Regions from separate parts of the Streptomyces sp. NPDC096040 genome, predicted to be linked through region 2. Evidence: predicted binding sites of a transcription regulator. Region 2 holds the regulator's gene; the other holds the start of a gene.

Region 1 (15,515 bases), on a different contig from region 2:
GCTTGTAGTCGGCGAAGAAGTCCCACCAGGCACGGTCGACCGAATTCGGGTCCTGGAGGTACTGCTGATAGATCTCGTCGACGAGCCACTCGTTCGGTCCGAACGCGGCTGCGGGATTCTTGCCCGCTTGGTCTGCGTCGGTCGAGATGCTCGAGTTACTGGGGGACTGTGGCGACACGGCGGCAACCGCCCTCTTCCGCTTCACAAGGTGATGGACAGCGGGAATTAAGGCTACGCCTCCAAGACCGTGAAGGTCAGGTCGGGCCGGTTCATCGTCGTGTAAGTCACATCGAAAACTGCGTTTCGGGGCTTGAAATGGCGGGAAACAAGCGTGGTTCCGCTGTGAGAGGACTTAATCGGGCATGGCTCCGCCACGCCGATGATCACCTCACCTCGGCGCCCGTCGCGACGTGCGCGGAGGCCGCACCTGATCACACGTGCCCGGCTGCGCGGACGCCCGTGCGGCCCCAGGTGGATCTTGAGGCTCCGGACCGAACTTTACGTCAACTTGGCACGGATGAAAGTCCCGGGAGGGTGACGATGATCCTGCAACCCCGATCGGATTCGGCCACGCCGATCCGGCCGCCGTGCAGATCCACCGCCCACCGGGCGATCGCCAGGCCAAGACCCGTACCGCCGTCGCTGCCGGGCCCGTGCGGGCGTCGTACGGCTCCCCGGTTGAAGCGCTCGAAGACGCGGTGCCACTCCGAACGCGGAATGCCGGGGCCCTCGTCAAGCACCTCCAGCTCCAGCGACTCCGGCTGCAGGCCGCGCCGCGCCTTCAGGGTCACCCGGCCGTGCGGCGGGCTGTGCTTGACGGCGTTGTCGATGAGGTTCGCCACGACCTGGTGGATGCGCTCCGGATCGGCGTGCGCGGTCAGCTCCGGCGGGGAGACGTCCAGGTGCAGATGGACGTCCGTACGGGTGTGGCTGCCGGAGTTCGAGGCGACGCCGCGCGCCCCGGCGACCATGTTGGCCTCCTTCAGCACGCCCGAGAGGTACGGCCACACCTCGAAGCGGCGCTGCCGCAGCGGTACGACGCCGTTGTCCAGGCGGGAGAGGTCCAGCAGGGTCTCCACGAGGCGTCCGAGGCGTTCGGTCTGCTTGAGGGCCGTACGCATGGTCTCGGTGTCCGGCTCGGCGATGCCGTCGACGACGTTCTCCAGGACGGCCCGCAGACCCGCGATGGGGGTGCGCAGCTCGTGCGAGACGTTCGCCACCAGCTCCTTGCGCTGGCGGTCCTGGGCCTCCAGCTCGTCGGCCATGACATTGATCGTCTCGGCCAGGTCGCCCAGCTCGTCCCGGCGGTTCTCGCGCACCCGCCGCGTGTAGTCGCCCTGCGAGATGGAGCGGGCCACCGCGTTCATGTCGTCCAGCGGCGCGGTGAGCGAATGTGCCACGAACTGCGTTATCAGCAGTGTGGCGATCATGGAGAAGACCGTGATGAAGCGCAGCTCCGTCTTGGTGTGCACCGCGATCATCGAGAGACCCGTGGTGATCAGGACCGAGACGACGACCAGCGCGCCCAGCTTGGTCTTGATCGAGAACGGGCGTACGGCCCCCCAGGGCTCTTCCCCGGGGCCTCTCGGTCGGGCCGGCCCCCCGCTCATGGCGTCGGTGTCTCCAGCGCGTAGCCCACACCGTGCACGGTGCGGATCCGCTCGGCGCCGATCTTCCGGCGCAGCGCCTTGATGTGGCTGTCGACCGTGCGGGTGCCCGAGGCGTCCGCCCAGTCCCACACCTCGGCGAGCAGCTGCTCACGGGAGAGCACCGCGCGCGGGGTGTTGGCCAGGCACACCAGCAGGTCGAACTCGGTCGGCGTGAGGTGCACGTCCTCACTGCGCACCCGCACCCGGCGCTGCGCGTGGTCGATCTCCAGCTCACCGAGGCGCAGGATGCCGGACCGGGGCGTGGAGGCCGCGATGGCCGCCCGCTCCACCCGGCGCAGCAGGACGTGCACCCGGGCCGCCAGCTCCCGCATGGAGAACGGCTTGGTCATGTAGTCGTCGGCGCCGACCCCGAGGCCGACCAGCATGTCGGTCTCGTCGTCGCGCGCGGTGAGCATCAGCACCGGCACCGGCCGCTGGGCCTGCACACGACGGCAGACCTCCAGACCGTCGAAGCCGGGCAGCATGATGTCGAGGATCAGCAGATCGGGCTGCCAGGCCTCGGCGGTGTCGACGGCGGCCGGCCCGTCGCCCGCTGTTTGCACGAGAAATCCCTCGGCGCGCAGGCGGGCCGCGATGGCGTCGACGATCGTGGGGTCGTCCTCGACGACCAGAACCCGGCGCTGGGCGCCCGGAGTGGCCGTCGGCGCGCCGTTGTGGGAGGTGTGTGTCTGCTCCATCGCCCGCCCCTGTGTGCTTTCCGGAACCAGTGGGGTGATCCCATGACTGCGATTGACGCTTGAATGATCCGCGTCAGGGATGCACATTACGGGGACAGGCGGCGCACTCGCTATCCAGGGCGGACGGCAAGGTGAACGACGTCCGGAACGCCCCGGGCAACCGGGATCTCTTCGGTACGCACCTGTTTGAACCCGGCATTCCGCAAGGTTTCTTCGAATTCGGCGGAGGGCTGCGCGGACCATACGGCGAGCACCCCGCCCGGTCTCAACACCCTTGCGCAGCTTGTGAGTCCGCTCGGCGAGTAGAGGCCCTCGTTGCCCTTGTCGACGGTCCAGCCGGGCCCGTTGTCGATGTCCAGGCACAGCGCGTCGAATGTGTCGGAAGTCTCATTGACGTACGCGAGGAGATCGTCCTGGACGAGCACTGTGCGCGGATCGGCGAACGCGCGCGCGGAGAGCGGGGACAGCGGACCGTCCCGATGCCAGCCGACGACCGCGGGTTCCCGCTCCACGACCGTGATCCGCCCCCAGCGGGGATCCCGCGCGGCGTGCGCGAGCGAGAACCCGACACCGAGCCCGCCGATCAGCACCGCCGGCTCCGCCCGCCCGTCCAGGGCCTCCCGGGCGGCGTCCACGAGCAGCCGCTCCGAACGGCCGTCGGAGGTGTCCATCAGGAAGCAGCCGTTGGCGATGATCTGCAACAGTCCGCCGTGTCGGCGCAGGACCACCTCGCCGTACGGCCCTTCGCGCCGGTCCAGGACCACGGGAGGGCCGTCGGCCACGGAAGTCGCGCCAGTCATCTCCGCCATGTCGGCCATCCTGCCTCAACAGGGCTTTGCGGCCACGCGAATTACGGGCGTCGGACGGTCGCACGGGTGTCACTCGTTCGAGGGGCCGCCCGGCGCTTCGCGCCCGCCGGTGGCCGCGGGTGACTCATATGGTTCCTCTCGACCCCTCATGCTTCTTCAGATAATCCTGTGAATCGCTCCCCGTGTGGCCTCGGTCATAGACAGCGACTCCAGGGACCGCGAAGGGTGGAGCGAAACGGAAGGAGCGCCTCACCGTGGAACGGACCGCGAGGGCCGCATCGACGCCCGCGCCCGAGCCCCTTCCGGCCGCGGAGGTCGGTGCCCTGCTGGACGGTGTGCCCCGCCAGCGCGGCTCGGTCGCCGCCCCGAAGACCCCGCGCCCCGCCCTCCGGGTACGCCCCCTCCGGGTGCGCCCCTGGCGGTTGCTCCCCAGCCCCACCGGCACCCCGGTCACCTTCACCTACACGGCGATCCTCACGCTGACCTCGCTCTTCGCCGGTTACGCCAGCCCCGGCCTCCTGCACTCCGTCTACCAGGACTCCAGCACCGACGTCGCCCACCTCCTCCGCACCCCGGTCTTCGTCCTGCTGGCCAGCGCGCTGTGGATCGCGGGCGGCCTCCTCTCCCCGTACGCCCTCGCCTTCGTGCTCGTCCTGACCGCACTGGAACGGCGGATAGGGGGCGCCCGGGCGATCCTCGTCTTCCTGGGGGGCCATGTGCTGGCCACCCTCGCCACCGAGGTCCCGGTCGGCCTCGCGGTCCTGGCCGGCCACCTCCCCGGCACCTCCCTGCACCGCCTCGACTACGGCATCAGCTTCGGCGTGGCCGCCAGCATCGGCGCCCTCTCCGGCCTGCTCACCCCCTGGGTGCGCTGGCCCCTGCTCGCCCTGGTCGGCTACAGCCTCCTCACGGACCTCATCGCCTTCGAAGACCCGATGACCAACTGGGGTCATCTGATCTCGCTGGGCATCGGGACGGCACTCTGGCCGCTGGTACGGCGCTGGTACCGGGAGCGGCACCAGGCCCCGGTCCCGGCCGGTGTCACCGCCGCGTAACCGCGCGGCGTCCAGCGCGTCGAGGGCCCCCCGGAGCACCATCCCGCCCCCGGCCTCGCAGGCGCCGCGCACGTCAGCCGGACGGCGTCCAGACGTACGGGGTCGTTGTCGTCACCGCCGTGAAGCCCAGGCGCCTCAGGATCGGGCAGCTGTCTGCCGACGCGTCCACGTGCAGGTAGGACGCGCCCAGGGCCGCCGCTCGGGTCGCTCGTAGGGCGACCAGCGCGCGGTAGATGCCCTTGCCGCGCCACTCAGTCAGCGTGGAGCCGCCCAGCAGCGTGGCGAACCGGGTGCCCGTGCGGAAGGCCACCCAGGCCGCCGATACGACCTTCCCGGCCGCCTCCGCCACATACACCTCGTTGCCGTCGGGCTCCACCGCCAGCCGTCCCCGCAGGTAGTCGGCGACCCATGTCATGTCCTGCCCCCACACCGCCGTCTCCAGTGCCGCGATGCGGCCCAGGTCCGCGTCCAAGGTGACCCTGCGCAATGTCACCCCGGGAGGGAGGGTGGGAGCCGGCCCGGCCAGGTCCGCGACCTCGGCGATCACCACCGTCTCCGCGTCCTCGGGCACGAAGCCCGCCGTACGCAGCCGGTCCGGCAGGTCCGCCGGGACGTCGTGCCCCCGCGTCTTCCACTCCACCGCCTCGCCGCGCGCCGCGAAGAAGTCCCGCTGCCGGGCGATCAGTGCGTCCAGCTCACGGCCGCGCACGCCGCCCCAGTCGCGCGGTCCGGTCACGAAGCCGCGGTGCTGGCCCACGACGCGGAGCACCGGGCCGTCGTGCTCGTAGGTGACCCAGGGCGCCGGGTTGGGCTGGACGGCGCGCATCTCGGTGTCGTAGGCGGCGAGCAGGGTCGCCGCGAGGTCTGTGTCGGTCACCGGCCGACCGTACGGGGAATGCACCCGCGCGGCTCAACTGTTTTCCCTCCGCGGGCCCCTGTTCCGCCAGGTCACCACTCGATCGCTCAGAGCGAACACGCCCCGGGGAACATTCCGAGGCTCATGTGCATTGAGTCGGCATAGCTCAAGTTCAATGCCGAAGGGGAGATCATGGCTTCGACGTCCGCATCACTCACCCTCCCTGTGCTGCCGCTCGACGGCGAGGTCGTGCTGCCCGGGATGGTGGTCCCGCTGGACCTCAAGGATCCCGATGTCCGTGCCGCCGTGGAGGCCGCCCAGGCCGCGGCCCGTACCGAGCCCGGAAAGCCCAGGGTGCTGCTGGTACCGCGTATCGACGGGAGCTACCCGAGCACCGGTGTGCTCGGCACCGTGGAGCAGGTCGGCCGGCTGGCCGACGGTGACCCGGGCGCGCTGATCCGCGGCCGTTACCGGGTGCGCATCGGCGCCGGTACCACCGGCCCGGGTGCCGCCCTGTGGGTGGAGGGCACCCGCATCGAGGAGAACGTCCCGGACCCGGTGCCCGGTCATGTCACCGAACTGGTCAAGGAGTACAAGGCCCTCGCCACCGCCTGGCTGCGCAAGCGCGCCGCCTGGCAGGTCGTCGACCGTGTCCAGGCCATCGACGACGTCTCCGCGCTCGCCGACAACTCCGGTTACTCGCCGTTCCTGACCACCGACCAGAAGGTCGAGCTGCTCGAGACCGCCGACCCGGTCGCCCGACTGAAGCTCGCCACCCAGCAGCTGCGCGACCATCTCGCCGAGCAGGACGTGGCCGAGACCATCGCCAAGGACGTCCAGGAGGGCGTCGACAAGCAGCAGCGCGAGTTCCTGCTGCGCCGCCAGCTCGAAGCCGTCCGCAAGGAGCTGCGCGAGCTGAACGGCGAGAAGGACGGCGAGGAGTCCGACGACTACCGCACCCGGGTTGAGGCCGCCGATCTGCCGGAGAAGGTCCGCGAGGCCGCCCTCAAGGAGGTCGACAAGCTGGAGCGGTCCAGCGACCAGTCGCCCGAGGGCTCGTGGATCCGCACCTGGCTGGACACGGTGCTCGAACTGCCGTGGAACGAGAGGACCGAGGACGCCTACGACATCCAGGGCGCCAAGGCGGTCCTGGACGCCGAGCACGCCGGTCTGGAGGACGTGAAGGAGCGGATCACCGAGTACCTGGCGGTGCGCAAGCGCCGTAGCGACCGGGGGCTCGGGGTCATCGGCGGCCGCCGTGGCGGTGCCGTGCTGGCGCTCGTCGGTCCGCCCGGTGTCGGCAAGACCTCGCTCGGCGAGTCCGTCGCGCACGCGATGGGGCGGAAGTTCGTCCGGGTCGCCCTCGGTGGCGTCCGTGACGAGGCCGAGATCCGTGGTCACCGGCGTACGTACGTGGGTGCGCTGCCCGGCCGGATCGTCCGTGCCATCAAGGAGGCCGGTTCGATGAACCCGGTCGTCCTGCTCGACGAGATCGACAAGGTGGGGTCCGACTTCCGGGGCGACCCGGCGGCCGCCCTGCTCGAAGTCCTCGACCCGGCGCAGAACCACACCTTCCGAGACCACTACCTGGAAGTCGAACTCGACCTGTCCGACGTCGTCTTCCTCGCCACCGCCAACGTCCTGGAGGCCATCCCGGAGGCCCTGCTCGACCGTATGGAGCTGGTCCGCCTGGACGGCTACACCGAGGACGAGAAGGTCGTCATCGCCCGTGACCACCTGCTTCCGCGCCAGCTGGAGCGGGCGGGCATCGACAAGGACGAGGTCGTCCTGGACGAGAGCGCGCTGCGCAAGCTCGCCGGCGAGTACACCCGTGAGGCGGGCGTCCGTAACCTGGAGCGGTCGATCGCCCGGCTGCTGCGCAAGGTCGCGGCCCAGCACGAACTGGGTCAGCGGGAGCTGCCGTTCACCGTCAGGGACGAGGACCTGCGCGCCCTGATCGGCCGGCCGCACCACGTGCCCGAGTCCGCCCAGGACCCGGCCGAGCGCCGTACGGCGGTCCCGGGTGTGGCGACGGGTCTCGCGGTCACCGGAGCGGGCGGAGACGTCCTCTTCGTGGAGGCGTCCCTGGCCGACCCGGAGACGGGCGCGGCGGGGCTGACCCTCACCGGGCAGCTGGGTGACGTCATGAAGGAGAGCGCGCAGATCGCCCTGTCCTTCCTGCGCTCGCACGGCGCCGAACTGGAGCTCCCGGTCGGCGACCTGAAGGAGCGGGGCGTGCACATCCACTTCCCGGCGGGCGCGGTCCCGAAGGACGGCCCGAGCGCGGGCGTCACCATGACGACGGCTCTCGCGTCCCTCCTGTCCGGCCGGCTGGTCCGCACGGACGTGGCGATGACCGGTGAGGTCTCGCTGACCGGCCGGGTCCTGCCCATCGGAGGCGTGAAGCAGAAGCTGCTCGCCGCCCAGCGCGCCGGGGTGACGACCGTCATCATCCCCAAGCGCAACGAGGCCGACCTGGACGACGTCCCGGCGGAGGTGCTGGACAAGCTCGACGTCCACGCCGTCACCGACGTCCGCCAGGTCCTGGAGCTGGCGCTCGCGCCCGCCACGAACGGCGCGACGCCGGAGGTTCCGGTAGCGGCGTGACGGACGCTGCCGGATGAAGAGGGCCCGGACCCCCGCGAGGAGGCCCGGGCCTTCGCCCTGTGTCAGCCGTTGGCGAGTGCGACGACTCGGTTCAGGGCCCCGTTGAACCTGTCGTGGTCCCCGACGGTGGGACCGGACGAGGTGTACTGCCACATCGTGTAGTACGACCAGCCGGCCGGCAGCGTCCCCACGTCCGAGGCGTACCGGGCGATCCACAGCGGGTTGCTGGCGGCGAATCCGCCGTAGTTGCCGGTGCAGTCGGTCCACCAGCTGGTGGCCGTGTAGATGACGGCGTCCCGGCCCGTGCGCGCCTTGTAGGTTTTGAGGAAGTCGGCGATCCAGCTGACCATCGCGCTCGCGGACTTGCCGTAGCAGGCGGCGCCGTACGGGTTCCACTCGATGTCGAGGGCGCCGGGAAGGGTCTGACCGTCCTTGGACCAGCCGCCGCCGTGGTCGACGAAGTAGTTGGCCTGGGTCGCGCCGCTCGTGGTGTCCGGGGTCGCGAAGTGGTAGGCGCCGCGGATCATGCCGACGCCGTAGGAGCCGGTGTACTGCTGGGAGAAGTAGGGGTTCGTGTAGTACGTGCCTTCCGTCGCCTTGGTGTAGGCCCATTTGACCCCGCTGCTCAGCAGGGTCGACCAGGCGACGTCGCCCTGGTGGCCGGAGACGTCGACGCCCTCGGTCTGGGTGGCGTCGCCGGTCTTGGGGGTACCGCTCTGACCGTCGTGGGCCAGGACGCCGATGCCCATGTACGCCGAACCGCGGGCGGGAGTGCCCGTGTCGGCGTGGGCCGGGGTGAGGAAGACCGTCGCGAGCAGCAGCGCGAGCAGTGCGGTGAGGAGAGTGGGGGAGGGTCTGTGCACGGGCATGACGTGCCTCCGTGGGGTGAGGTGGGGTCCCAGGTATGCCAGAGACGGTCGGCGGGACAGGCGCGACACGACGCAGGGTCACACGGCGCGACGCCAACCGCTGGCGTGGACATGCCATCGACTTGCCTGACAGAGACGCTACGCACGTAGAAGACGCCGGGGAAGGTGGTCCGGAGGCTGCCGTTGGTCTACGCCTGCGAAATACTTGGCGAGCTGCGGTGATGACGGGGTTTGACGCAAACTTTCAGGACTGCGAAACCGATCAGGGGTGCTGACGTGCACGAGGACGAAAAGGGCGACGAACAACGCGCCGCCACGGGGTTGACTCCAAGTGGTGCAGACCAGGAATTCCTGACTCTGGAACGCGAGTTGACGGTGCTGCTGCGGCGCGCCAGGGCCAGCCAGGGGGAGATGGCCCGCGAGGTCCACCCCGACCTGGAGTCCGCCGCGTACGGCCTGCTGGTCCGGCTCGACGAGTGCGGCGGCCAGCGCGCCACCGAACTGGCCGCCTACATCGGCGTCGGCAAGGCCACCATGTCCCGCCAGCTGCGGGCCCTGGAGGAGCTCGGGCTGGTCGTCCGCGAGCCCGACCCGGCCGACGGACGGGCCTGGCTGGTCGCGCTCACCGACGAGGGCCGGCGCCGGGTCGGCACGGTCCGCGAGGCCCGCCGCGGCCGCTATGTCCGCCAGCTCGCCCACTGGCCCCGCCGCGAGGTCGCCGAACTGGCCCGGCTGCTGCACCAGCTGAACGGCGTGATGGAGAAGTAGCCACCGACAGGGGCTTCAGGGCCCAGGAGCTCGGGGTGGGGCTTCAGAGCTCGACGTACACCACCGTCGCGTCGTCGTGCGTCTTGCTCCGCCGCAGGAACGCCCGCTCCTCCCGGTCGGCCGCCTCCAGCTCCCGCACCCGGTCGACGAGCGCCCGCGCGCCCTCTTTGCGTACGACGTCGAAGAGGGCCGTCCAGTCGCCCTCGCGGAACTTCTCCGTCCAGCGGGTCGCCCCGTCCGTGAGGGCGGCGAGGGCGGCGACCCGGTGCCGGGGCACGCTCCCGGTGACCGCGCGGGCCGCTACCGAGGGGTCGGCGGCGGCCGTGAAGAAGCCGCCCTCCTTGTTGCGGACCGTGGCGTCGGCGATCGCGTCCGTGGCCAGGGAGGTACGGGGGACACGGTCGAGCCGGTCGTCCAGGACCGGGGTGATCTTGCCGTCGGGGGAGCGCAGGAGCAGCGCGGAGTCGGACAGGACCAGGTATTCGACGGTGTCCTCGGACCACCGGGTCAGGACGACCGTTGCCTGGGGTGTGCGCGGGTGAGAAAGCTCACAGGTGTCAGCATGTGCGTCGGCTGTGCGTCCGATCGCCCGTTCGAGGATCTCCCGCAGCGTCAGATCTCGTGCCGAAACGGTCAGTTCGGTCAGTGCGCCGCCCAGCCGCGCGGTGAACCAGGGGACGGAATGCAGACACCCGGTTTCGTCCTTCGGTGGGGTGACTCCGTCCAGGACGACCACACAACCCCCCTGTCCCGAGGCGGGAAGTCCGACCCCGGCGAAGTCCTCGTTGGGGCGGTCGGGGGCGCCGGGTTCCGAAACGACTTCAGTACGCATCCGGCCAGTCTGCACGACCCCTTCACGATCTTCGCCAAAGGCTGGCAACCGTCCGGGAATTCACGCGGACTCGCAGGTCAGCCGCCTGCTTTGGGGTGGAATGGCGCACTCCGGGAAGGCGTGGTGGCGAATACTGTCAAAGCCTGTCGTCCGCGTCCAACCGGCCCGCCGGAAAAGGGCCCCGCACAGTCCACCGGAACTTGCCCGCCAACTCCCCTCCGATGTTCACTCCTTCGGGTGGCGGGTCAGGTGAAGCGAGACCACCACCCACCGGCGCTGGGAGGGTCGAGGACCTACATATCGGGTGCGTGTCCCGGGTGCACGCCCCACTGGGCACCGAAATGCCGGGGATCATGACGGGGTGCCACCCGGCCCCTTGGGTACACGAGTTCAGGAATGCGAGCACCGGTGCAGAAGACGCGGCCTCGGCGCACAGGCAAGAAGACGGCCTCCGAAACGGTTGCCGCCGCTCCCGTCGGCACCGGCCGCCGTAAGCGTGTCCGCACGCGGCTGATCGTGGCCGTGGCCGTGGTCGCCGCGGCGATCGCGGGGGCCGGCGCGCCCGCCCTGCTGACCGCCTCCGGGCAGCTGAGCGACTCCCAGGACCTGGTGACCCTCGCCGGACGCACCCAGGACGCGCTGGCGCTGGCCGACTCGCTCGCCGACGAGCGCGACGAGGTCACCTCCTATGTCGCGGCGGGCCGCCCCAAGTCCAAGGCGCCCTCCGAGGACCGCGGCGCCCGGGTCGACCGCCAGGTCGAGGACCTGCGCGCGGACACCGACATCCCGGGCTGGCTGCGCACCGACCTCGACGGCATCGCGGCCGTCCGCCGGTCCGCCCTCACCGGCCAGAGCACGGCCCTCCAGGCGCACGAGGCGTACTCCCGGACCATCACCGAGCTCCACCGCCTCGCCGAGGAACTGGCCGAGCAGACGCCCCCCAGGGCGGGCTCCGGCGCCTACGCGCTCGCCGAGCTGGACTCCGCCGTCCAGCAGTCCGCGGCGGCCCGGGGTCTTCTCCTTGCCGCCCTGAGCATCCCCAGCTCCACCCAGACCACGATCGACCCGCTCACCGGTCTGCCCACCACGAGCACGACCACCTCCGACGCCGACAAGAAGCAGCGCGACGCGCTCACGGCGGCGGCCCAGCAGGCCAGGCTGCGCGCCGACGCGGCTCTCGCCGACTTCCGCGACACCGCGCCCAAGGCCGCGGTCGAGTCCTACGACTCCACGGTCACCGGCAACGACGTCAATGACGCCGACAAGTACCTGGCCGCCCTCACCGACCAGCCGACCCTCTCCGCCGATGACCTCGCCACCGGCACCAAGAAGCTGGACACGGCGCTGTCCGCCCGGGTCGACCTGATGCGGGGCGCCGAGTCCGCCCTCTACGACCACCGCACCAAGGATCTCGCCAAGTTCCGCGACGACGACGTCACCGCGCTGGAGATCCGGGTCGCGGTGCTCGGCGCCCTGATGCTGGTGGCGGTGGGCATCGCCACGGCCATGGCCCGGACGCTCACCCGTCCCCTCTCGGTGCTCCGCCGGGGCTCGGCACGGCTGGCCGAGGCCGAGGACCCGCGCACCGAGGAACCGATCACGTTCACCGGCCGCAACGACGAGTTCGCCCAGGTAGTCCGCTCGGTCAACGCCCTGCACGCGCAGGCCACCGGGCTCTACGACCGCATCGCCACCCTGGAGACCGACCGCAGGCACCTGGTCGGCCAGCGCCAGAAGATGGCCGACGCCCGCGAGGAGCTGCGCGCCGAACTGACCGACGCCGCCGGCCAGCTGGAGCGGCTGCGCACCAGCATCGGCGGCACCTTCGTCAACCTCGCACTGCGCACGCTCGGCCTGGTCGAGCGCCAGCTGGCGGTGATCGAGGGCCTGGAGGAGCGCGAGCAGGACCCGGACCGCCTCGCGACCCTCTTCAAGCTCGACCACTTCGCCACGGTCATGCGCCGCCACAGTGAGAACCTCCTGGTCCTCGCCGGCACCGAGCACGTCCAGCAGCACGCGGGCCCGATCCCGCTGGTGGACGTGGTCCGGGCGGCGGTCAGCGAGATCGAGCGCTACGAACGCGTCCGCATCGCCGCACTCCCGCCGCACGCGCACGTGGCCGGCTTCGCAGCCGACGACCTCAGCCACCTGCTCGCCGAGCTGATGGAGAACGCCACCTCGTTCTCGCCGCCCGACGTGCCCGTGGAGATCTCCGGCTGGCTGCTGGAGAGCGGTGAGGTCATGCTCTCCGTGCAGGACGAGGGCATCGGCATGACCGCCGACCGCATGGTCCGCCTCAACGGTCGCCTCGCCGACTTCGACCCCGAGTCGCCGTACGACCAGGAGGGCGAGGAGGGTCTCGGCCTGGGTCTGTATGTCGTGGCCCGCCTGGCCCACCGGCTCGGTGTCCGCGTGCAGCTGCGCGAGCAGAAGCAGGGCGGGGTGGCGGCGGTCGTGGTCCTGCCCCAGCCCCTGCTGGCGGCGGCCCCCACGACGGCGGCCCCGTCGGCCACGACGGCTCCCGGCGGCACCCACGGCTTCTCCCTCCCCGGCGCGGACGCGGAGGTCAACTCCAACGTCCTCTACGGCCGCTCGACGTCCGGCGACCCCCTGGTCACCCTGGCGGAGAAGGCCGTACGGGAGGCCGACGACCAGCCCGCCCACGAGCAGGCGCCCCCGCCGAAGGCGGAGGCCCCCGAACCGACGGCTCGCCCGAAGGCCCCGGCGGAGACGTTCGCCGAGACGACGATGGAACTCCTGGTCCCGGCGGCCCCGGAAACGAAGCCCGCCGAAGAACCGACGCGAGCCGCCGCCGTCGAGGAGCCGACGCGAGCCGCTCACTCCGAGGCGCCGACGCACCCCGCTGACGCCGAGGGCCACACGCGTCCGCTCCCCGCGGCCGCCGACGGCGAGCGCGCCCCACTGGGGCCACCCGCACCCGCCGACGGTGAGTACGCCTCCCAGGCCACCCGCGTGCCCGGATCCCGCACGGGCGGTGCCGTCGGGGACGACAGCGTCGATGCCGAGGACCCGGTCACCAGCAAGGGGCTTCCCAAGCGCACCCCCAGGATCACCGCCCCCGCCCCGGCCCCCCGCCAGCGCGGCACCGGCGTCGACGCCGACGCCCTGCGCCGCAGGCTCGGCGGCTTCCGCAGCGGCGCCGACGCCGGCCGCCGTGACGTCGCGGCGGAGATCGCCGAGCAGACCGGCCAGAACCAGGTGCCGAGCACCACACCAGCCGTACCCGGATCAGTCGTATCCGAAGAAGCCACGGGGGGCACAGTCGAGGAGGCAAGCAGTTGACCGCGCCCAGTACCTTCGGACTGAGCAGTGAGGCCCGTAACCTGCACTGGCTGCTGAGCAACCTCGTCGAGGAGGTGCCCGGTATCCAGTCGGTCGCCGTGGTCTCCTCCGACGGACTGCTCCTGCTCTCCTCGGACCCCGGCCGCAACGAAGCGGCCCGCGAGGCCCGCACCGAGAAGCGGAGCGGCCCGCGAGGCTCCGCCGCCGACCTCGCCACCATCGTCTCCGGCATCGGCAGCCTGACCGTCGGAGCCGCCCGGCTGATGGACTTCGGCAGGGTCAAGCACACGATGGTCGCGATGGACGAGGGCAGCCTCTTCGTGATGTCGATCAGCGACGGCTCGCTGCTCGGCGTACACGGCTCCGCGGAGTGCGACATGAGCGTCGTGGCGTATCACATGGCGCTGTTCGTCGGCCGCGCCGGTCACGTCCTGACCCCCGAACTCCGCAGTGAGCTGAGGAAATCCCTCGAGGCAGACGCGACGAGGAGCGGCCGATGAGCAACGCGCCGAAGAACCGCAGTCAGAACCTCCCGGTACGCGGCGGCGACCGCAAACCCGCCCGCGTCCGCCCCTACTCGCTCACCGGCGGCCGTACCCGCTTCGGTCATGTCCTCCTCGTGGAGACGTTCGTGGCCGCGCTGGAGGCCCCGGAGGAGCGCAAGGAACTGACGAATGGTTCCCTCAACACCCGGGTGATGCCGGAGATGCGGGCCATCGTCGAACTGTGCCGCCGTATGCGTACGGTGGCCGAGATCGCCGCGCTGCTGAAGATGCCGCTCGGTGTGGTCCGGGTCCTGCTCAGTGACCTCGCGGACCAGGGAAAGATCCGTGTGTACGGAACCGGGACCGGTCACGGCGTCGGCCGCCCGGACCGCGCTCTGCTGGAAAGGGTGCTGAGTGGACTACGCCGTCTCTGACGCCTCCGGCGTCGCCCCGCTCCTCGACGAGGAGGAGCATGTGCGGTCCTGGCAGACGGACCGCGCCCGGGCCCCCATCGCGACGAAGATAGTCGTGGCGGGCGGTTTCGGCGTCGGCAAGACCACGCTGGTCACCGCCGTCTCGGAGATCACGCCCCTGCAGACCGAGGCGCTGATGACCGAGGCGAGCGAGGAGACCGACGACCTCACCGCCACGCCCGGCAAGCTCACCACCACCGTGGCCATGGACTTCGGCCGTATCACCCTCGACGACGACCTGGTGCTCTACCTGTTCGGCACGCCGGGCCAGCAGCGGTTCTGGTTCATGTGGGACGACCTGGTGCGGGGCGCGATCGGGGCCGTCGTCCTCGCGGACACCCGGCGCCTGAAGGACTGCTTCCCGGCGCTGGACTACTTCGAGAGCTGCGGGCTGCCGTATGTCGTCGCGGTCAACCACTTCGACGGCAGCGAGCGCTTCGAACCAGAGGATGTGCGGGAGGCATTGACGATTCCCCCGCGCATACCTGTAATGATCATGGACGCCCGCCGCCGTGTCCCGGTGATCGAGACGCTGTTGTCCCTGGTCGCCCACGCGCTGGACGAAACCCCCGAGTAGATCTTCGTTAGGAGCCACCACCCGCATGCGGAAGATACTCGTCGTGGGGGCCGGCCAGTCCGGTCTCCAGCTCGCCCTCGGCCTCCAGTCGCACGGCTACGAGGTCACCCTGATGTCGAACCGGACCGCGGACGAGATCCGCTCCGGCCGGGTCATGTCGACGCAGTGCATGTTCCACACGGCACTGCAGCACGAGCGCGACCTCCAGCTGAACTTCTGGGAGTCCCAGGCCCCGAAGATCGAAGGACTCGGCGTCTCGGTCGCCGCCCCCGGCTCCTGGGAGGAGGGCCCCGCGGCCCGCGCGATCGACTGGGTGGGCAGGCTCGACGGGTATGCGCAGTCGGTCGACCAGCGAGTGAAGATGGCCGGCTGGATGGAGACCTTCGCGCAGCGCGGCGGCCAGCTGGTCATCCACGGCGCGGCGGTCGGCGACCTCGACTACTTCGCTCGCGCCTACGACCTGGTGCTGGTCTCGGCGGGCAAGGGCGAGCTCGTCCAGATGTTCGGCCGGGACCCGGAGCGGTCCCCCTACAC
Region 2 (15,515 bases):
CCTCGGACGCTGCCTCCAACTCCTTCTCCAGCTGCGGGATCTCGCCGTACAGCAGCTTGGAGGCGGTGTCGAAGTCACCGTCGCGCTGGGCGCGTTCGGCGGTGCCGCGGAGTTCGTCGAGCTTCTCCTTCAGCTCGCCGACCCGGTTCAGGGACTGCTTCTCGCGCTCCCAGCGGGCGTTGAGACCGCGCAGGTCCTCCTCCTTGTCGGCGAGGTCGCGGCGCAGCTTCTCCAGGCGCTCCCGGGAGGCCGGGTCGGTCTCCTTCTCCAGCGCCATCTCCTCCATCTTCAACCGGTCGACGGAGCGCTGGAGTTCGTCGATCTCGACGGGCGAGGAGTCGATCTCCATCCGGAGGCGTGAGGCCGCCTCGTCAACCAGGTCGATGGCCTTGTCGGGGAGGAAGCGGGAGGTGATGTAACGGTCGGAGAGGGTGGCGGCGGCGACCAGCGCGCTGTCCGCGATCTGCACCTTGTGGTGGGCCTCGTAACGGCCCTTCAGGCCACGGAGGATGGCGATGGTGTCCTCGACGGTCGGCTCGGCGACCAGCACCTGCTGGAAGCGGCGCTCCAGCGCCGGGTCCTTCTCGATCCGCTCCCGGTACTCGTCGAGGGTGGTGGCGCCGACCATGCGCAGCTCACCGCGGGCCAGCATCGGCTTCAGCATGTTGCCGGCGTCCATGGCGGTGTCACCGCCGGCTCCGGCGCCGACGACGGTGTGCAGCTCGTCGATGAAGGTGATGATCTGCCCGTCGGAGTCCTTGATCTCGGCGAGGACGGTCTTCAGCCGCTCCTCGAACTCACCGCGGTACTTCGCGCCCGCGACCATGGCCCCGAGGTCCAGCGCCACCAGCCGCTTGTCCTTCAGCGACTCGGGCACGTCCCCCTTGACGATCCGCTGGGCGAGCCCCTCGACCACGGCGGTCTTGCCGACGCCGGGCTCGCCGATGAGCACGGGGTTGTTCTTGGTGCGGCGGGACAGCACCTGTACGACCCGCCGGATCTCCTGGTCCCGTCCGATGACGGGGTCGAGCTTGCCGTCCCGGGCGGCGGCCGTGAAGTCCGTCCCGAACTTCTCCAGCGCCTTGTACTGGCCCTCGGGGTCGGCGGTGGTCACCCGCCGCCCGCCGCGCGCCTTCCGGAAGGCCTCCGCCAGCTTCTTCGCGGTGGCCCCCTGCCGTTCCAGCACCTCGCCGGCCGCGCCGCCCTTCGCGGCGATACCGATGAGCAGGTGCTCGGTGGAGAGGTAGTCGTCACCGAGGTCCTTGGCGCGGTCCCCCGCGTCGGCGATGACCGCCAGCAGCTCACGGTTGGGCTGCGGGGGCGCGACCGTGGAGCCGGTCACGCTGGGCAGGGCGGCCAGCGCGCGCTCGGCGCCCTGGCGTACGGCGGCCTGGTCGGCTTCGACGGCCGAGAGCAGGTCGGTGATGTTCTCGTTGTCCTGGCCCTGGAGCAGAGCCAGCAGCAGGTGGGCAGGCGTCAGGTCCGCGTGCCCCTCGGTCACGGCCCGGTTGCCGGCCGCGTTGATCGCGTCCCGGCTCCTGTTGGTCAGCTCGGCGTCCACGTTCGCGTTCTCCTCCTCGGCGTCGTTCGGCTGACTCAGCCAACGTACACAAAGTTGAGTCTATTCCACTCAAGGTGAGGGCGGGAGTGCTTCCGGGGACCAGCTTCCGCATGAAGCGTGCGCCACGCGTCGGCGGCGGGGCCGGGCGGGGTGGGCACAGAGGACGCGGCACGCCGCCGGGTGGCCGGAAGGAAGCAGAGGGAGGGAGCGCGGCAGGGGCCGGACGGAGGCATGCGGAGCGTACGGGAGGGCACCCAGGGCCAGGAGGGCGGGATCGAGCGGCCGCCCCGGGGTGGCCGCCCCGCTCTTTCGGTGTTCCACCGGCAGTTTTCAGCCACCGTGGACCTTGGCCGAAACCGGCCGATACACCGAAATGTCCCCAGAAAACTGCAGCGGCGTCACCGTGTTCAGGTCACGGTGACGCCGCTGCGGGGGGAAGCACCTGAGCGATCTTTTACGACGGGGGAATCGCGTCAGGCACTGCGGGGGGTGGCCGAGATGGTCCTCACGTCCGGGACATCCGGCTCAGCCAGCCGGTGGTCCCGTTGGTCCAGATTCACAAAAATCATTCCGTACCGGACAGCGCACCGCACGGGCTGCGGCGCACCCCGGGGCTTGCGCAGGCACCGGTAGGCCCGTACGTCCTCGTCCTCGTCCCGCGTGACGACGACCGGCTCACCGAAGACGGTCACCATCAGCGAGTCACCGCTGTGGGGGATGGCGGTGACCAGGTCGATGAAGTGCCAGCCGGAGCGATAGGCGGTGGCCATTTCGCGCCGGAAGGATCGGTCGTCGGGTGGGGTGGTCACGTCAGCTCCCGGCTCCATCGGTCGCGGAATCAGCACTGCCGGCAGTCTCGGAGTCCGCGGCCACCGCAGGCCAAGTGCTGTTCGCGTGAACCTCACTCCCGCCCGCGGCCGAAAAGCCACTGAGCACCCCGAGGGCTGCAAGGGCCGAGAAGGCAGCGACAAGCACCGAGCGAAGCAGTCTGTTACGCATCTTCGGCTTCGTCCTCACTTGAAGGTCCCCTTTCCCCCGTCAGGTACGACGATGGCTCATTCGGGCACGTCGTGGCCACACAATCGGTGCATCATGTTCCTGCATGTTCAGGACCCTGGGGGGTGGAGTTTTGGTAACAAGTCACTCAAACGCGACACATCCCCACGCCTCGAACGAGCTGTGCACGGAGGGTAGTCGTCTGTATGCGGCCGCTCTGCGCGCGGGACGGATTGCCCGCGCGGACGCGGAACCGGCTCCCTGCCTGATGGAGTCTGCCCTGCTGCACCCCGATCCCGACGATCCGAACTGGTTGCGCCCGGTGCCGCCGGCGATCGCACTGGCCCAGCGTCTCAACCCCCTCGAGCGCGAGATCAGCGCACGCCGTCAGCTGGCCACCGACATCGCCGGCACCTTCGAGCCCTTCCTGTCCATCGGCGGTCAGTCCGCGTCGGGCGGCGGCTCGATCACGGTGCTGGAGGGCGGCGAGCGCATCAACGCCGCGCTCAACCTGGCCACGGCGCAGTGCCACACGGAGATGCTCACCGTCCAGCCGAGCGACCGCGTCTCCGAGCAGAGCGTGCTGCGCGGGCTGGAACGCGACAAGCCACTCATAGAGCGTGGTGTTCGGATCCGGACCCTGTACCAGCACACCGCCCGCTACAGCCAGGAGAAGCTGGCCTACGCGGCCCAGCTCGCCGACGGCAAGGTGGAGTACCGCTCCATAGACGAGCTGGTGGAACGGCTCATCATCTGTGACGAGGCGGTCGCCTTCATCCCCATCCGGGACGACCAGCAGGTCGCTCTGGAACTGCGCCATCCGGGCCTGGTCCGCTATCTGGTCAAGGTGTTCGAGTTCATGTGGGCCAGAGCGGTTCCGCTGAGCGCCGGCACCCCCTATGAAACGGCCGCCGACGGCATAACCGACATCCAGCACTCGATCGCGAAGCTGCTCGTCGAGGGGCACGTCGACGAGGCCATCGCGCGTCGGCTGGGCATGAACGTCCGCACCTGCCGGGCCCATATCGCCAAGCTGGCCCAAGCGCTTGGCAGCGGCAGCCGGGCGCAGCTCGGCTACCTGATCGCCCAGTCCGGGATCCTGGACCAGAAGCTCCCCGAGGAGGGCGGCACCCGGTGACTTCCGCCCCGCACCCCGAGCACGGCGTCGAGGACCTGTGCGCCGCGGGGACGGAACTGTACGAGCGAGCCCTGGGCAAAGGGCATATACCGGCCGGGGACGCCGCCGAGGCACCCTGTCTCGTCGACCTCGGCCTGCTGCACCCAGCACTGGACGACCTCGGCCGGCTGGAGCCCGTGCCCCCCACCGTCGCCCTGAACCGGCTGCTGCGCGGCGGTCGCGCCCGCATCGCCGAGGAGTGGCGGCGGGAGGAGCTCCTGGTGGAGTACCTCGAACCGCTGACCCGCATCGAACACCGGCCCACCACGACGGCCGACACCCCGCCACTGCGGCTGCTGAACGGCACCCGGCGGATCAACCAGGCCATCGACGAGGCCATGGCGCAGGCCCAGCGGGAAGTCCTGTGCATCCAGCCGCACGCGGGCATGGTCGGCGAGCGCGGCACCGCCGCGTACACCGCCTCCTACGACCGCGACAAGGCGTTCCTGGACCGGGGCGGCCGGATCCGCACGCTCTACCAGCAGACCCTCTTCCATCTGCCGAACGTGTACGGCTATGCCGAGGAGATGGCGGGCGACAACGTGGCCCGGGGCCTGGACGAGGTGCCCGCCCGGCTGTTCGTCATCGACCGCGGCGTCGCCTTCCTGCCCGCCGACGATGACGGGAAATCCGCCCTGGAAGTCCACCACCCGGCGGTGATCACGTACTTCGTCACCATCTTCGACCGCTTCTGGCGCCTGGCCACGCCCATGTTCCCCAAGGCCGAACATCGCCCCACCGTCAACGGCATCACCCCCCGCCAGCAGGCCATCGCCGCCCTCCTCGTCGAAGGCCACACCGACGCAGTCATCGCCGAACGCCTCGGCATGAACGTCCGCACCGCACGTGTCCACATCGCCAAGCTCGCCGCCACCCTCGGCAGCGACAGCCGCGCCCAACTCGGCTACCTCATCGGACGCTCAGGGATCCTCGATCAATCGGAGGCAGCTCCATGAGCCGCTGTGATCACTGCGTCGAGGAGCTGTGCGCCGCCGGGGCGAAGTTGTACGAACGCGCCTTGAACGAGGGGCACGTATCTGCTCAGGACGCCGCCGAGGCCCCCTGTCTCACCGACTTCGGTCTCCTCCACCCCGCCCTCGACGACCTCGGCCGGCTTGAACCCGTCGCCCCCACCGCGGCCCTGCACCGCCTGCTGCGTTCCTCCGCGGCCCGTATCGCCGACGAACGCCGACGCGAGGAACGGCTGGTACGACAGTTCGAGGCCCTGATGCGGGTCAGCGATACGCACATGGCCGACACCCAATCCCCCATCCTACGGCTGCACAGCGGCACCAAGCCGATCAACCAGGCCATCACCGACGCGATGGCCGAAGCCGATCAAGAGGTGCTCGGTATCCAGTCGCACTCCGGACTGGCCGGGACTCGTGGACGTGCCGCCGCCTCCGCCGCCTGGGAGCGGGACCAGGCGGTCCTCGACCGTGGGGCCCGTATCCGGGCCCTTTACCAGCACACCCTGCCCCATGTGCCGACCGTGTTCGGCGGGTTCGAGCGGCTGCGCGGCGACATCGAGGTGCGGGGGCTGGACGAGCTGCCCGACCGGCTGTTCGTCATCGACCGCGCCGTCGCCTTCCTACCCGCCGCCGATAACAGCAGCCTGGCCCTGGAGGTCCGTCATCCCGCGCTGATCACGTACTTCGTCACCGCCTTCGACCGGCTGTGGCGGCTGGCCACGCCCATCTACCCGCACCGGGAGCACCGCCCCACCGTCAACGGCATCACCCCCCGCCAGCAGGCCATCGCCGCCCTCCTCGTCGAAGGCCACACCGACGCCGTCATCGCCGAACGCCTCGGCATGAACATCCGTACCGCCCGCGACCACATCGCCAAGCTCGCCGCCACCCTCGGCAGCGACAGCCGCGCCCAACTCGGCTATCTCATCGGACGCTCGGGGATCCTTGATCAGGAAGGCTGATCGCGGCAGGCGGCCCGCTCGTCCCGCCCGGCGGCCGGTCCAGCCCCACCTGTGCTATCCGCACGCCCAGCTGGGTACGGCTGGCCGCGCCCAGCGTCTCGGAGAGGCGGGCGATGTGGGCGCGGCAGGTACGGACGCTGATGCCCAGGCGTTCGGCGATGACGGCGTCCTGGTGGCCCTCCGCCAGCAGCGCCGCGATGGACTGCTCGCGGTGTGAGATGCCCTCGATGCCGGTGTCGGGGAGAGGTGCGGTGAGGGGGATCGCGAGGCGCCAGAGGCGTTCGAAGACGGTGACGAAGTACTCGACCAGGGCGGGGTGGCGCAGTTCCAGGGCCATCGTGCGGTCGGCGTTGGCGGGGATGAAGGCGACCGTGCGGTCGAAGAGGATGAGGCGGTCGATGACCTCGTCGAGGGTCCGGGCCTCCACCGCGTCACCCATCAGCTCCAGGTAGTTGAGCAGGCCCTGGCCGTGCCGGGCGACATGCGTGTACAGGTCCCGCATGCGCACGCCCCGGCCGCGCAGGGCGACCGCCCGGTGCAGGCCCTCGGTCAGCTCCGACTCGCGGCGGATACCGCCCGGCTGCACGGTCAGCACCTCGCTGGTGCACGCCTCCGTCGCCTCGTCCATCGCCGCCTGGATCCGGGACAGCCCGTCCAGGACCCGGATCGCCGCCGTGCCCTCGGCGGAGGCCGACGCGACCTGCAACTGCCGTCCCAGACCGGCGTACCGCTCGAAGGCCGCCACCGCCGAGCCCACCCGCCGCTGGCTGTCGGTGACCTCGTCGTAGACCCCGCGCAGCAGCTGGGTCATGACCTCCTGCGGGGAGGTCGGCACCAGCCAGTCCATGTCGTCGGGGTCCGGATGCAGCAGCGCCAGCTCCAGCAGACACGGCACCGCGTCGGCGTCCGTGCGCGGCACCCGGCCTCGGCGCACGGCACGGGAATACACGCGATCCCCGGCGGCGCACAGTCGGTCGGCACCGTGTGGATGCTTCTCCGTCCCGTGCCCGGCCATCGCCCATTCCACCCCCGGTTTGCTGCCTCTTCCGCAGCGCAACTATGAGCGGTCCGGACCGGGTCCGCAACACGGCTCCCTTCACACCGGGCGTCGTAACACACCGGTACGCTCCGGTATCTCCCCGCCTCCGCAGCCCGCACTGCAACAAGATGACGGTGGTGGCGGCGGGTTCACGGGGGCATCGTTTGCGGTGCTTCCCACGGGTGTTCGCCGGACACCCGCCGGGGCCCCGGGCCATCCTCCCCCGATCGGACCGGGGTTCCCGCAACGCGCCCACGGGGGAGGCGCGTTGCGGGGAGGGCCGCTCGCGGGCACGTCACGCGGCAGACCTGGCGGATCCCCGAAATCCGCCGGTGATCACCGCGTTACGTGCCCGCTCCGACGTCTCATGGCGGACATCGTTGCCGCGTACGCGTTGGCGGAGAGGGTGCGGCCGGGTGAGGTCAGGACCGCCTACGAGCCGGTACTGGCGGCGACCGTACGAAGAGGCCTGGCCCAGCGGGTCCGGGCCCTGGAGGCCTGTCTCGCCGACGCCTACGGGCATGCCCGGGCCACCGAGGACCGGACGGTGCCCAGGCGGCTGCCGCTGTACGGTCACTCGCGAAGCTGTCATCGCCGAGCGTCCGGTCGCCCTCTCCGCCTCCCCCATCCTCGTGGGTGAACGCGTGGCACCCCGTCACGTTGACCTGGGCCCGTTCGCCCGGACCGGACGGTACGTCGAGTACGCCGACGCCGGCCCGGAGCCCGTGGACATGCGGCGGGTCCTGGATCAGCTCCCCTGATGGGCCGGCGCCTGAGCCGCGACGACAGCCGGCGGGTCGTCGTCCCCGGCCGGAGCCGCGTAGTGGCCCGCGGCAGCCGCCGGGTGGCGGGCCTACTTGAGGCCCGCCTCCGCGCACGCCGTCTTGTAGTCGGCGGTGCAGATCTGCGAGACCTTGTAGATGCCGTCCGCGACGACGGTGTCCTTGATCTTGCTCTTCGTCACGGCGCTGACCTGCACCAGCTGGGACGGGATGTTCTTGGTGGTGGGGCTGTCGACCTGGTCCTGGGTGAGCGCGTCGAACTGGATGTCCTTGCCCTGCACCTTGTAGACGGCCATCTCGGCGGCGGCCTCGGCCTCGTCCGGGTAGGGCTTGTAGACGGTCATGTACTGCTGGCCGGCGAGGATCCGCTGAATGGCGTCGAGGTCGGCGTCCTGGCCGGTGATCGGCGGCATGTTGGTGAAGCCGGCCGCCTTGAGGGCCTTGACGATGCCGCCCGCCATCGCGTCGTTCGCGGAGTAGACGGCGGCGATGTTGTCCTTGCCGATCGCGTTGATCGCCTTGGTGGTCTCCTGCTCGGCGATATCCGGGTCCCAGTCCTTGGTGTCGAACGAGGCCGCGGACGGGATCGTCACCTTGCCGTTCAGTTCGGACAGGGCGCCCGTCTTGAACTGCTTGGCGTTCGGGTCCGTCGGCGAGCCGTTGATCATGATGACCTTGTCGGAGGTGTCTACGTTCGGCCCGAGGCCCTCAAGGAGCGTACGGGCCTGCACCTCGCCGACGAGCTCGTTGTCGAAGGAGACGTAGGCGTCGATCGGGCCCTCGGCGAGGCGGTCGTAGGCGATGACCGGGATGCCCACGTCCTTGGCCTTCTTCACCGTGCCCGCGATGGCGTGCGAGTCGACCGCGTCCAGGACGATGACGTCGACCTTGTCGTCGATCATCTTCTGCATCTGCTCGGCCTGCTTGGAGGCGATCGACCCGGCGTTGGCGTACTCGATCCGGCCCTGCTTGTTCGTGAGCTCGGCGATCTTGGCCTTCATGATCGGGTAGTCGAAGTTTCTGTACCGGGCGTTGATGATGTCCGGCATCAGCACACCCACCGTGATGTCGTTGCCCTTGGTCGGGCTCGCGGTGCTCGACGATCCCGTCGCGTTGAGCACGCCGCAGCCGGCGAGCGAGAGGGTCATCGTGGACGCGGCCACAAACATGGCTATTCGACGCATACGGGGGCTCACTTCAGTGCGTTCCGGACATGGGGCTGCTTGCGACCCAGATGTCTGAAAAGACAACGCGTACGCCACACCCGGCGTCAAGCGGAACTACTTAACGAGTGCGCAACACTACCCTCCGCTGCACCTGTGAAGGGCAAGCGGAACCGCCTCCAAACTGCCTTTACGGACCCTCCACTCAAAGGGAGTTCACGGGTGGGCAAAGATCAGTACAACCAACTCCATTCCTCATGGGTCGACATCGGTAACGGCCGTCTCCGTCGTCACGGATACGCCCAGAGGATCGAATGAACCCAGCCAGACGCACCGCGGCCGTCACCGCATCGGCGGCCACGAACTGCGCCTCACCCGTCTACAAACGGGAGTTGTTCGCGGACACGACGTTCAAGGGCACACCGAAGAAGACCGACTGCGACTCCGCGATCAGCGAGAGCTGGAGCGGCGCCCCCGCCTCCGGCCTCCCGAAGGACGACTTCGGCTCCGGCGGCACCTTCGCCCTCGCCGTCTCCGGGCTCGACGGGATCCGGGTGTACGTCGACGGCGGCCGCAAGGTCGACCTGTGGAAGAACACCACCAGGACGGTGACCAAGACGCTCGACGTCACCGTCCCCCAGGGCAGGCACACCCCGCGGATCGACTACGTGAACCGGACCGGCGCCGCCAAGGTCGAGTTCACGTACACGCCCCTCACGTCGGCCGGCGTCGACAAGACCAAGCCCCGGCCGGGACTTCGGTCACGTACGACTCCACGACCGGCAAGGCGCGGCTCACCTGGACGGCCAACAAGCCGACCGGACGGTCGGCGCACCCGCCGAGTGACACGCGAGGGCCCGGAGGTTCAGGCGAACCTCCGGGCCCCTTCGCACAGGTGCTGCTAGTCCTTGGCCTTCTTCGGCCGCCACACCACCAGTGCGCTGGTCTGCTGGACCTCCTGATACGGCACCAGGTCGCGGCGGTACGAGGCGTGTACCGCTGCTTCCCGCTGCTGCATGGCGGCCGCCGCGCCGTCCAGGGCCGCTTCCATCTCCGCCACGCGGGCCTGGAGGGCGACGACCTGGTTCTCCAGTTCGATGATGCGCTTGATGCCGGCCAGGTTGATGCCCTCGTCCTGCGACAACGTCTGCACCTGGCGGAGCAGTTCGATGTCGCGGGCCGAGTAGCGGCGGCCCCGCCCGGCCGTGCGATCGGGCGAGACGAGGCCGAGGCGGTCGTACTGGCGCAGCGTCTGCGGGTGCAGTCCGGAGAGCTGGGCCGCCACCGAGATGACGTAGACCGGGGTCTCCTCGGTCAGTTCGTACGGCCCGCGGAAATTGTCACTGCGTCGACGGCCGTCCATCCCTGTCATGCTCCCTTCGCGGCCTCGAACAGCTCGGCGCGCGGGTCCTCGCCCGCGGTCGCCTCGCGGTACGCCTCCAGTGCGTCACGAGCATTCCCCGACAGGTCCTTCGGGACACTCACCTCGACGGTGACCAGGAGGTCGCCGCGGGTGCCGTCCTTGCGGACCGCGCCCTTGCCACGGGCGCGCATGGTGCGGCCGTTGGGCGTGCCCGGGGGCAGCTTGAGGGTGACCGGCGGTCCGCCCAGGGTGGGCACCCTGACCTCGCCGCCGAGCGCCGCCTCGGTGAAGGTCACCGGGACGGTCACCGTGAGGTTGTCCTCCTTGCGGCCGAACACCGGGTGGGTGTCGACGTGGACCATGACGTACAGGTCGCCCGCCGGGCCGCCCCGCTCGCCCGGTGCGCCCTTGCCGCGCAGCCGGATCCGCTGGCCGTCCGTCACCCCTGCCGGGATCCGGACCTGCATGGTGCGCGACGACTTGGCGCGGCCGCTGCCCTTGCAGTCAGGGCAGGGGTTCTCCGCGATCAGGCCGCGGCCCTTGCAGTCCGGGCAGGGGTCGGTGAGCGAGAAGCCGCCGCCCGATCCCCGCGCCACCTGGCCGGTGCCGACGCAGGTCGGGCACACACGCGGTGTGCCGTTCGCGTCGCCGGTGCCCGAACAGGCCTTGCAGGGGGCCTGCGAGGACATCCGCAGCGGGACCGTGGCACCCTCGATGGCCTCCGTGAAGCTGAGCGTGACCTCGGACTCGATGTCCTGGCCGCGCCGGGGCTGGGTGCGCGTGCCCGCGCCGCCGCCCCGGTTGAACAAGCCCCCCAGGACGTCGCCGAAACCGCCGCCGAAGCCGCCCCCGCCCTGTTGCGCGGTGCCCCCGAAGAGGTCGCCCAGGTCGAAGTTGAAGTTGCCGCCGCCCGCGCCCGGCCCGGGGCGGAAGCCACCGTTGCCGAAGAGGGCGCGCGCCTCGTCGTACTCCTTGCGCTTCTTGGGGTCGCCGAGGATGTCGTTGGCCTCGGAGATCTCCTTGAAGCGCTCCTCGGCCCTGACGTTGCCCTTGTTGGCGTCCGGGTGGAACTCGCGGGCGAGCTTCCGGTACGCCTTCTTGATCTCGGCCTCGGTGGCGTCCTTGGGGACGCCGAGGACCTTGTAGTAGTCCTTCTCGATGAAGTCCTTGGTGCTCATCCCCGACGCGCCCCCTTTCCGGTGTTCCGCTCAATCTCTACGACTTCAGCCCTCCTCAGGGCCGTTGTCCTTGTCCTCGCCGGCCGGGGGGGCCTCGTCGGTCCCCTCGGCCTTCACCGCCTGCGCTCCCGGCTGCGGTTCGGCGACCGCCACCCGCGCGGGGCGGATGGTGCGCTCGCCGATGCGATACCCGGGCTGCAGAATCGCCACGCACGTCGTCTCGGTGACGTCCGGCGCATAGCTGTGCATCAGCGCCTCGTGGATCGTCGGGTCGAAGGGCTCGCCCTCCTTGCCGAACTGCTGGAGTCCCATCTTCGCCGCGACCGTCTCGAGCGACTCGGCCACCGACTTGAAACCACCGACCAGTTCGCCGTGTTCCCGTGCGCGGCCGATGTCGTCGAGCACGGGCAGGAGTTCGGTCAGGAGGTTCGCGATGGCGATCTCCCGGACCGTGATCCGGTCGCGCTCCACTCGGCGGCGGTAGTTCTGGTACTCGGCCTGGAGGCGCTGGAGGTCCGCGGTGCGCTCGCCGAGCGCGGTGCGTACCTGGTCCAGCTGTGCGGTCAGACCGGTCAGTTCTGCGCTTGCGTCCCCGGCCGGGGCCGCCCCCTGTGCGGGAGCGGCCTTCGGCTCGGCGTCGTCGGGGGTGGCGCCGGAGGGGACGTCGGGCTTCTCCTCGAAGCCCGGGGTCTCCTCCGTCACGCGGCACCGTCCTTGCGCTCGTCGTCGACGATCTCGGCGTCCACCACGTCGTCGGCCTCAGCGGTGGGGGTACCACCGGCGGCGGCCTGCGAGGCCTGGGCGTCGGCGTACATGGCCTGGCCCAGCTTCTGGGAGACGGCCGCGACCTTCTCGGTGGCGGTGCGGATCTCGGCGGTGTCCTCGCCCTTGAGCGCGGCCTTCAGCTCCTCGACGGACGCCTCGACCTCGGTCTTGATCTCGCCCGGGACCTTGTCCTCGTTGTCCTTGAGGAACTTCTCGGTCTGGTAGACGAGCTGCTCGCCCTGGTTGCGGGTCTCGGCGGCCTCGCGGCGGCGGTGGTCCTCCTCCGCGTACTGCTCGGCCTCCTGGCGCATCCGGTCGACCTCGTCCTTCGGCAGCGAGGAGCCGCCGGTGACGGTCATCTTCTGCTCCTTGCCCGTGCCCAGGTCCTTCGCGGTCACGTGCATGATGCCGTTGGCGTCGATGTCGAAGGCGACCTCGATCTGCGGGACACCGCGCGGGGCCGGCGGCAGACCGGTCAGCTCGAACATCCCGAGCTTCTTGTTGTACGCCGCGATCTCGCGCTCGCCCTGGTAGACCTGGATCTGCACGGACGGCTGGTTGTCCTCGGCCGTCGTGAAGATCTCGGAGCGCTTCGTCGGGATCGTGGTGTTGCGCTCGATCAGCTTGGTCATGATGCCGCCCTTGGTCTCGATACCGAGGGACAGCGGGGTGACGTCGAGCAGCAGGACGTCCTTGACCTCACCCTTGAGGACACCGGCCTGGAGGGCGGCGCCGATGGCGACGACCTCGTCCGGGTTGACGCCCTTGTTGGCGTCCTTGCCGCCGGTCAGCTCCTTGACGAGCTCGGCGACGGCGGGCATACGGGTGGAGCCACCGACGAGGACGACGTGGTCGATCTCGCCGAGCTGGATGCCGGCGTCCTTGATGACGTTGTGGAACGGCGTCTTGCAGCGCTCAAGGAGGTCCGCGGTCAGCTGCTGGAACTGAGCGCGCGTCAGCTTCTCGTCCAGGTGCAGCGGGCCCTCGGCGGACGCCGTGATGTAGGGCAGGTTGATCGAGGTCTCGGTGGACGAGGACAGCTCGATCTTGGCCTTCTCGGCAGCCTCGCGGAGACGCTGGAGGGCCATCTTGTCCTTGCCGAGGTCCACGCCGTGACCGGACGCGAACTGCTTGACCAGGTAGTCGACGATGCGCTGGTCCCAGTCGTCACCACCGAGGTGGTTGTCGCCGTTCGTCGCCTTCACCTCGACGACGCCGTCGCCGATCTCCAGGAGGGACACGTCGAAGGTACCGCCACCGAGGTCGAAGACGAGGATCGTCTGGTCGTCCTTGTCGAGGCCGTAGGCCAGCGCCGCCGCGGTGGGCTCGTTGACGATACGCAGGACGTTCAGGCCCGCGATCTCGCCGGCCTCCTTCGTCGCCTGACGCTCGGAGTCGTTGAAGTACGCCGGGACGGTGATGACCGCGTCGGTCACCTTCTCACCCAGGTAGGCCTCCGCGTCCCGCTTCAGCTTCTGCAGGATGAACGCGGAGATCTGCTGCGGGTTGAAGTCCTTCCCGTCCAGCTGAATCTTCCAGTCGGTGCCCATGTGACGCTTGACCGACCGGATGGTGCGGTCCACGTTGGTGACCGCCTGGCGCTTGGCGACCTCGCCGACCAGAACCTCGCCGTTCTTGGCGAAGGCGACGACGGACGGCGTGGTCCGGGCACCCTCGGCGTTGGTGATGACGGTGGGCTCGCCGCCTTCAAGAACGCTGACGACAGAGTTAGTCGTGCCCAGGTCGATGCCGACCGCACGTGCCATGGTGATTTCCTCCAGCTGACTTGAGTGGAACGGACTCAAGTGTGCATCAAGCCTCGCCATGGGTCAACAGACCTGAGTCGCGACGGCTCAACTCTTATCCGTTCCTTACACGCAAGTGCCCGCTGACCTGCGTTGATTCCAGCCGACGGACCCCATAAACAGGCACCCGAAGGAGTAGGAGTACGACGCTGACGGTGACGCAGGCGACGCATGTGGCGCCGGTCCGCCCGACCCAGCCGCCGTGCACCAGCACCCCGACGAGCACCCCGGCGAAGGATGCGACACCGAGGACGACGGTCGCGCCCGGCGGGGTGAGCCCGAGCCGCCGCAACCGGTGCGCGAGATGGTCGGGCCCGCGCCGCAGCACCGGCCGCCCGGCGAGGAGCCGCGACAGTACGACGAGCAGCACGTCGGCGCTCGCGACGGCGGTGAGCGCGAACAGCACGCCCGCACTGGCGAAGGGGTCGTAACCGGTCCGCGTGATCAGCGCGGCCGCGGCCAGTACGAACCCCGCGAACAGCGAGCCGGTGGCGCCGAGGGCGATCCGCGCGGGATGCCAGTTGTGCATCAGGAACCCGGTGAGCGCGGCGGCGAGCACGCTCAGCAGGACGGCCAGCCCGTCCATGACCTCCGCGGCGGCACAGGCCCCGACCCCGAAGGCGGTGATCACCCCCACGGTCCCGGCGAGCCCGTCGGCGTGGTCGAGCCCCTTGAAGGCGACGGCGACAAAGGCGATCCACAGCACACCGAGCAGCCCTTCGACCACACCGAACTCCCCGTACGGCACCACACACGCGGCCGCCACAGCCGTACCGAACAGCAGGAACCGCGTCTTCAGCCGCCACACGTCGGCGACCAGCCCGAGCAGCGCCACGGCTCCCCCGGCGACCAGCAGCTCCCCGACCCCGGTACCGAGCGGTGCGGCACCGGTCCAGTCACCGGCGCCCGCGACCAGACAGGTGGCGCCCACGACCGCCAGCCCGCCCAGCACCGGCACAGGCCGCGCCCGCCGGCGGTCGACGAGCCCCAGCCGCAGGGCGAGCGGCCGGATCAGCGCGGCGAGGAGGGCGGCGAGCAGCAGGGCTGTGGTGGCGGCGGCGATCCCGTAGAGCACACGTCTAAATTAGACCTAAATGTAACAATTCCACACGAATAACACGAATAACACGATCACTTTGCCACCGCAAGGCAGCGGCAGGTCAGGCGCACCTCAGCGATTCAGATCACCCCGCACCTGACTACAGTGCGAGTAAAGATGCGGGTAGTCTCAGACCGACTGCATAAGTTACCGCTTAGTAATTTCGGGAACCCTCGCGAAGAGACCCGAAGAGACCCCTCGCAGGCCCGAGGAGCCCCCCATGCAACTCGCCGCGATCATCGTGTCGCTGGTTCTGATCGTGGTCGGCGTGGCGTTGTTCGCCCGCGCCGTCCTGCAGATCTACAACTTCATGCGGCTCGGCCAGAACGTGCCCGCCGGCACCCGTACCGACGAGCCCGTCCAGCGGACCGTCACGGTGGTCAGGGAGTTCCTCGGCCACACCCGGATGAACCGCTGGGGCATCGTCGGCGTGGCGCACTGGTTCGTCGCGGTCGGCTTCTTCTCCCTCCTGCTGACGATCGTCAACGCCGTCGGCCAGCTCTTCCAGGCCGACTGGCTGCTGCCGGTCATCGGCGAGTGGGCGCCGTACAACGTCTTCGTCGAGTTCATCGGCACCATGACGGTCCTCGGCATCCTGGTGCTGATCGTCATCCGCCAGCTGAGCAAGCCGAACCGGCCGGGCCGCAAGTCCCG

Evidence for each region. Region 2 encodes HspR, which represses chaperone genes until heat shock. Its sites were predicted from a motif close to TTGAGNNNNNNNNNCTCAA; they were not measured.
Region 1: the regulator HspR is predicted to act here: its motif matches at 5,219-5,237, upstream of lon (endopeptidase La).

What each region holds. Positions count from the first base shown of each region.
Region 1 is NZ_JBEOTA010000053.1:17,685-33,199, forward strand. Features, by position in the region: gene ABTY98_RS39640 (multifunctional oxoglutarate decarboxylase/oxoglutarate dehydrogenase thiamine pyrophosphate-binding subunit/dihydrolipoyllysine-residue succinyltransferase subunit) at 1-178, opposite strand, end outside; gene ABTY98_RS39645 (HAMP domain-containing sensor histidine kinase) at 504-1,610, opposite strand; gene ABTY98_RS39650 (response regulator transcription factor) at 1,607-2,347, opposite strand; gene ABTY98_RS39655 (spermine/spermidine synthase domain-containing protein) at 2,458-3,147, opposite strand; gene ABTY98_RS39660 (rhomboid-like protein) at 3,411-4,211, shown strand; gene ABTY98_RS39665 (GNAT family N-acetyltransferase) at 4,285-5,088, opposite strand; gene lon (endopeptidase La) at 5,260-7,674, shown strand; gene ABTY98_RS39675 (lysozyme) at 7,737-8,543, opposite strand; gene ABTY98_RS39680 (MarR family winged helix-turn-helix transcriptional regulator) at 8,820-9,311, shown strand; gene ABTY98_RS39685 (protein phosphatase 2C domain-containing protein) at 9,355-10,143, opposite strand; gene ABTY98_RS39690 (sensor histidine kinase) at 10,552-13,446, shown strand; gene ABTY98_RS39695 (roadblock/LC7 domain-containing protein) at 13,443-13,946, shown strand; gene ABTY98_RS39700 (DUF742 domain-containing protein) at 13,943-14,365, shown strand; gene ABTY98_RS39705 (GTP-binding protein) at 14,346-14,981, shown strand; gene ABTY98_RS39710 (styrene monooxygenase/indole monooxygenase family protein) at 15,007-15,515, shown strand, end outside.
Region 2 is NZ_JBEOTA010000014.1:45,987-61,501, reverse strand. Features, by position in the region: gene clpB (ATP-dependent chaperone ClpB) at 1-1,561, opposite strand, end outside; gene ABTY98_RS20495 ((2Fe-2S)-binding protein) at 2,035-2,331, opposite strand; gene ABTY98_RS20490 (helix-turn-helix transcriptional regulator) at 2,664-3,695, shown strand; gene ABTY98_RS20485 (helix-turn-helix transcriptional regulator) at 3,692-4,690, shown strand; gene ABTY98_RS20480 (helix-turn-helix transcriptional regulator) at 4,687-5,667, shown strand; gene ABTY98_RS20475 (helix-turn-helix transcriptional regulator) at 5,630-6,682, opposite strand; gene ABTY98_RS20465 (sugar ABC transporter substrate-binding protein) at 7,560-8,672, opposite strand; gene ABTY98_RS20460 (PA14 domain-containing protein) at 8,966-9,556, shown strand; gene ABTY98_RS20455 (heat shock protein transcriptional repressor HspR) at 9,553-10,014, opposite strand; gene dnaJ (molecular chaperone DnaJ) at 10,020-11,192, opposite strand; gene grpE (nucleotide exchange factor GrpE) at 11,238-11,894, opposite strand; gene dnaK (molecular chaperone DnaK) at 11,891-13,723, opposite strand; gene ABTY98_RS20435 (MraY family glycosyltransferase) at 13,818-14,837, opposite strand; gene ABTY98_RS20430 ((Fe-S)-binding protein) at 15,082-15,515, shown strand, end outside.